Regions from separate parts of the Lysinibacillus capsici genome, predicted to be linked through region 2. Evidence: a T-box and tRNA genes for the amino acid it is inferred to sense, from the RefSeq annotation. Region 2 holds a T-box; the other holds one or more tRNA genes.
The links. The T-box of region 2 lies ahead of tyrS (tyrosine--tRNA ligase). A T-box ahead of a tRNA ligase gene usually reads a tRNA of that ligase, here a tRNA-Tyr.
Positions count from the first base shown of each region.

Region 1 (3,199 bases), 1.4 Mb from region 2:
CCACACGAGGTCCCCTTGACGTACACAAAGCCATTTTGAAGCTGCAGTTCTAATATGTGCATATCCCCAGCCATGTGAATGAACAACGCCTTTAGGTTTACCAGTTGTACCAGATGTATAAGAAAGGAATGCCATGTCATCACGTGTAGTAGCTACAGCTGTAAATGTAGCTGGCTGCTTGCTTGCTAATTCATCTAAAGAAGTCCAATCTTCTTTCGCAGCACCGATCACTAGTTTATTTTTCAATGCGTCTACAGAAGAAGCAATTTGATCAACTTCACTAGTAAAAGCCTCATAAGCAATAACTGCACTAGCAGAAGAATGTTCCATCCGATATTCTAAATCGCTTGCACGTAGCATCTCTGAACATGAAATGGGTACGATACCAGCCTTTAAGCAGCCTAGAAAAACGAAATAGGCTTCTGGAAGTCGAGGAATAATAACTAATACACGATCACCTTTTTGAAGCCCCTTCTCCGTAAAAGCGTTTGCGTATTGATTCATTTTTTGGTTAAGCTCCACATAAGAAACTGTACGTCTCTCTTGTTGTGTATTTAACCAACGTATTGCTTGGCGATCACTATCTTGCGAAAATTTTTCTAATTCCTCTGTGATGTTATAAAATTCAGGTGCAATTAAATCATTTGATACCATCTTGAACATCCTCCCCCAGAAAATTTGATAGAAAATTCATAAAACTATTTTTATTTTAACAATTACAATAATATACAGCAAGAATATTTAGTACGTTAAATAGAAATATTAGAATTAATAGAGAACTATTATGCTTTCAAACGAATATAAGAGCATACTTCGACAAAAAATATAAAAATTTTCACAAAATGTGTTGCATTATTTATAATGCTTGCTATAATAATAAATGTACTTAAGAGGTTGTCTAAAACCAAAGTGAATAGCATTGTTCCGAAGTAGCTCAGTTGGTAGTAGCACCTGACTGTTAATCAGGTTGTCGCAGGTTCGAGTCCTGCCTTCGGAGCCATTTTTTTGTCCTTTTTTCAAATGCTATAATACATAAAAAAATTTGTGGAAAAGCATTGCAATTATTAATGAAAAATGTTATTATAATTCTTGTCTTGTTTGAGACATAATATTGGCCCCTTGGTCAAGTGGTTAAGACACCGCCCTTTCACGGCGGTAACACGGGTTCGAATCCCGTAGGGGTCACCATTTAAAACATAGGCTTTATAAAGAATATAAACTGTGATATAACACCTGTTTCTATGGAGGATTAGCTCAGCTGGGAGAGCATCTGCCTTACAAGCAGAGGGTCGGCGGTTCGAGCCCGTCATCCTCCACCATTCTTATTGTGTTATTTCGGAGGGGTAGCGAAGTGGCTAAACGCGGCGGACTGTAAATCCGCTCCTTAGGGTTCGGCGGTTCGAATCCGTCCCCCTCCACCAGTTTTATAAATGATTGGGGTATAGCCAAGCGGTAAGGCAACGGATTTTGATTCCGTCATGCCTAGGTTCGAATCCTAGTACCCCAGCCATTTTTTCTTTTATGAGCCATTAGCTCAGTTGGTAGAGCATCTGACTTTTAATCAGAGGGTCGAAGGTTCGAGTCCTTCATGGCTCACTTTTTTAGAATGAAAATTATTCAAAAGTGTTATATTAACTACAGATAACTAATCTCTTGCTGAAAACAGTAGGAGATTTTTTTATGTTATTTATAAATGAATAAATATACAACTTTTTGTCGAGTTGAGCCAAGTGGTATGTAGGCTTTACAATAATCTTATAACTTTTAGGGGGTATAAAAACATGAATAAACTTAATATTTCTATTATTGGAGTACCAACAGATTACGGACAAACACGCCGTGGGGTAGATATGGGACCAAGTGCTATTCGATATGCAGGTATTGTTGAACGTTTAGAGGCTATCGGACACGATGTACAGGATCAAGGGGATATTCGTGTTAGTCAAAAGCTTGCTGACGGAGCTGTGGATGAAAAATTACTAAATTTAGAGGAAGTTGTAGATGTTAGTACTGCATTAGCAAATAGTGTGCATGAAGTAGTGGAACAAAAGAAATTCCCACTCGTATTTGGTGGAGACCATAGCATTGCTATTGGAACATTAGCTGGATTAGGTGAGCATTACAAAAATCTCGGTGTTATCTGGTATGACGCTCATGCAGATTTAAATACACCTGAAACAACACCTTCAGGCAATATACATGGGATGCCGTTAGCTGTTAGTATTGGGCTAGGACATGAACGTTTAGTGCAAATTCGCAACTATGCTCCAAAAATTAAGCCAGAAAACGTGATTATTATTGGAGCTCGTTCAGTAGATCCGGGAGAACGTGAATTGATTCGTCAACAAGGAATTAAAGTATATACAATGCATGAAATTGACCGACTTGGCATGACGCGTGTGATGGAAGATGCACTTGCTTATTTAAAGGAACGAAATGTAGATGGTTTACATTTATCACTTGATTTAGACGGACTAGATCCACTTTATACGCCAGGTGTGGGTACTCCAGTTCCAGGCGGAATTACGTACCGAGAAAGCCATTTAGCGATGGAAATGTTACAAGAATCAGGCATGGTAACTTCAGCAGAGTTTGTAGAGGTAAATCCTATATTAGATGAAAAGAATACAACAGCAAATGTGGCTGTTGCATTAATGGGTTCGTTATTTGGTGAAACACTAGTTTAAAGAAAATTTGACAAAAAATTGCCTGTTGCCACATTGCATAAAAATCTTTTGCTATAATTGAATTAAAACGAAACTTTTCTTATCGGTGCTTCGTATAGTATAAGACAGTTGTAAAGGTGGAGAAGTCAACACAATGGATGCGTTAGTAAATAAGAGAATAAAACAAGTGCTTAAAGGCGATCAAAACGCATTTGCCGATATTGTGAGTCTCTATCAGCACAAACTGTACCAAGTATGCTATCGAATGTTAGGCAACAAACAAGAGTCTGAAGACATTGCTCAAGAGGCTTTTGTGCGAGCTTATATGAACTTGCATACATTTGATCAGAAAAGAAAGTTTTCAACGTGGCTTTATCGCATAGCGACAAACCTCTGCATTGACCGTATTCGAAAAAAGAAACCGGATTATTATTTAGATGCAGAAGTAGCTGGTACAGAAGGGCTTGATATGTATTCGCAAATCGCAGCAGACGACCAGCTACCAGAGGAGCAGTTAGAACAAATGGAGCTGC
Region 1 is NZ_CP084108.1:4,525,106-4,528,304, reverse strand. It holds gene mbcS (acyl-CoA synthetase MbcS) at 1-654, opposite strand, end outside; tRNA gene LCP48_RS22430 (tRNA-Asn) at 924-1,000, shown strand; tRNA gene LCP48_RS22425 (tRNA-Glu) at 1,114-1,188, shown strand; tRNA gene LCP48_RS22420 (tRNA-Val) at 1,244-1,319, shown strand; tRNA gene LCP48_RS22415 (tRNA-Tyr) at 1,338-1,421, shown strand; tRNA gene LCP48_RS22410 (tRNA-Gln) at 1,436-1,510, shown strand; tRNA gene LCP48_RS22405 (tRNA-Lys) at 1,524-1,596, shown strand; gene rocF (arginase) at 1,782-2,687, shown strand; gene sigW (RNA polymerase sigma factor SigW) at 2,821-3,199, shown strand, end outside.
Region 1: it encodes a tRNA-Tyr, which carries the amino acid that the T-box ahead of tyrS (tyrosine--tRNA ligase) is inferred to sense. The anticodon was not compared.

Region 2 (3,199 bases):
GTATAATTCAATGGCTGAACGCCTTGGAGAAAATGGATACTTTACAAATGTCATGCACCCTAATAATAAATCTTTCTGGAATCGTGACATGATGTATCAATCGTTAAAAATTAATAAATTCTACGATATAGATTCATATACTGTGGAAGAGGGGCAAGCTGTAAACTGGGGAATGAAAGATGTTCCATTCTTAGAGCAATCAGCTGCTTTAATGAAAGATATGCCACAGCCATTCTACTCTAGACTTATTACTTTAACGAACCATTATCCATTTACATTGGACCCAGAAGATATTATGATTCCTGAATATGATTCAAATTCAGGTACATTAAATCGTTACTTCCAAACAGTACGTTACATGGATGAGGCTTTAAAAGACTTCTTCCAACAGTTAAAAGATCAAGGTGTCTATGATAATTCTATTATTGTGATGTATGGGGATCACTATGGTATTTCTGAGAACCATAATAAAGCAATGGCACAATATTTAGGTAAAGATCAAATTACACCAATGGATAATGCAATGCTTCAAGAAGTACCTTTATTCATCCACATCCCAGGAGCGGGCGATGGAAAAGAAATGACTGAGATTTCAGGACAAATGGATTTACGTCCAACGATCTTACACCTTCTTGGCGTTGAAACGTCAAAAGATATGCAAATGGGTGCGGATTTATTCTCTCCAGAGCATGAGGACTTTGTAGTCTTCCGTGATGGACGCTTTATTACAGATAAATACGTCTATGCTGGTGAAGCTTGCTATGACAAAGCAACTGGCGAAGAAATAGATGGTGAGCCATGTCAGTCTTATGCTGATCGTGCCACAATGGAGCTAGAAAATTCCGATGCCATCATTAATGGCGACTTACTTCGCTTCTATGACGAAAAAACAGGTAATTTAAAGCAGGATTCAGTTAAGTAATCAATGAGAGATCTCGTATAGGGATCTCTCTTTTTATATAGCTAATATAAAGGAATTAGTCACAATCAACCATTCATAAATTTTTTTTGTGAATCTTATGCTAAAGAAAACACCTTTCGCAATGTTTTACAACATGATGCAACGTGAATACACTTTATTGGGCACTTCTTTTTATTGACAAATAGAAAGATACGATTATAATAAGTGTAAATATCTGCATAACGAAGATTTGTTTTTCGCATTTCGGAGTATAAGAGTGAAAGGCATTGAAAAGAACGAGTAACTTTAATGGAACTAACAGAGAGTAGCCGGTTGTTGAGAGGCGCAAGGGGATATTAAAGTGAATACATCTTGGAAGCTGCGTACCGAAACTTTAGTAGGCTACGACGGGGTTGCATCCGTAATCATTGCAAAAGTATCGCTATGGCTGTACTTATTGAGGAGGGCTATGTGAATCGCTCTCGAAAAAAGGTGGTAACACGTTTATCTACGTCCTTTAGGAATTTCCTAAAGGCGTTTTTTTATGCCTTTTAAGCAAAAACGGTACCCCACATTTACTCTTATAGAACTTGCAATATTAATATTTAATATTACAAGGAGATGTTTCGTATGTTTTTAACACCAAAGGAGCAAATGACGATTATCAAGAAAGGTGCTAACAAGATCGTTGACGAACAGGATTTACTTGAAAAATTAGAGCGATCATATAAAGAACAGCGACCTTTAACGATTAAGCTAGGGCTAGATCCGTCCGCACCAGATATTCATTTAGGTCATGCGGTTGTTCTACGAAAAATCAAGCAAATGCAAGATTTAGGCCATCATGCAGTTATTGTTATCGGTGATTTTACAGGACGAATTGGCGATCCTACAGGTAAAGCCAAGGGGCGAACAGCCTTAAGTGACGATACAGTGAAGAATAACGCCCAAACATATTGTGAGCAAATTTTTAAAGTGCTAGATCCGAACAAGACAACGGTTCGTTTTAATAGTGAATGGTTAGCGAAGCTATCCTTTGAAGAAGTCATCAAGCTAGCAGCCACAACATCTGTTGCTCGACTTTTAGAGCGCGAGGATTTTCAGAAACGCTACCAGCAGCACATTCCAATTGGTATACATGAGTTTTTCTACCCACTCATGCAAGCATATGATTCAGTAGAACTTGTGGCAGATATAGAGTTAGGTGGAACGGATCAGACTTTTAATATTTTAATGGGACGCACCTTACAAAAGCATCGGGGATTAGAAAAACAAATTGCTATTTTTATGCCCTTGCTAGAGGGATTAGATGGCATAGAAAAAATGAGTAAGAGCTTAGGTAATTATATTGGCATCAACGAAGCACCTGAGATTATGTTTAAAAAGGTGATGGAAGTCCCAGATACTTTAATTATCAAATATTTCGAATTAGCAACAGATGAGCATCCACTACATGTGCAGGCTATTCAAGATAGACTACAAAAGGGAGAGAATCCCCGCGATTTGAAATTCCTATTAGCAGAAATTATAACGGCTTTATACCATGGATCTACAGCAATGGAGGAAGCAAGAGCTTATTTTGAAGCAGCATTTCAAAAAAAGGAAATACCAAAAAACATTCCTATACTGCTCTTGGAAATTGATAAGGAAAGAATCGTGGATATCATTCCACAACTAGTGGTAATGGGTTTTATTCAAAGTAAGAGTGAGTTTTTGCGGTTAATCAAGCAAAAAGGAGTATCCTTGAATGGAGAAAAAATGGCGATGGATGACTTATCGCAAGTGTTAATGAATAATGATATCCTACAAATTGGCAAGAAGCGATTTCTTCAATTCAATAAGTAATAACAGACAAAAAAAGAGCAATCTCCGAGGAGACTGCTCTTTTTTTGTCTGAATTTTAGTGTAATTTTGGTGGGTAACCGCTGTGAACAATCGTCATGATGACGAACCATCCGAATACAGCAGCACTTAATAAGTTGAAAACAACGCTTAAAAGGTTCTTTTCTTTAATTGCTTGGAATGTACCAAATACAGCTAAAATCGCTACTAGACCAAAAATAACCATTAATAAGTTCATTAAAAATAGACACTCCTTTCGACATCAGAAAATGAATGTCGCAAACAATATTCCTCCTTAATTGTAAACGTTCTACTTGTTTTTGTCGAGGACTAAAATACTGTAAACTATGAACATTTATCGTCAAATTGTGGCAAAGCCTGTATAATAGGAAATTGAGGTGATAACTATGATGAACGTACGAAGTTATTCTCTTGGTCCCGTCCAAACGAATTGCT
Region 2 is NZ_CP084108.1:3,092,289-3,095,487, reverse strand. It holds gene LCP48_RS15235 (LTA synthase family protein) at 1-922, shown strand, start outside; T-box leader at 1,180-1,422, shown strand; gene tyrS (tyrosine--tRNA ligase) at 1,532-2,746, shown strand; gene LCP48_RS15225 (DUF2759 domain-containing protein) at 2,802-2,981, opposite strand; gene LCP48_RS15220 (MBL fold metallo-hydrolase) at 3,151-3,199, shown strand, end outside.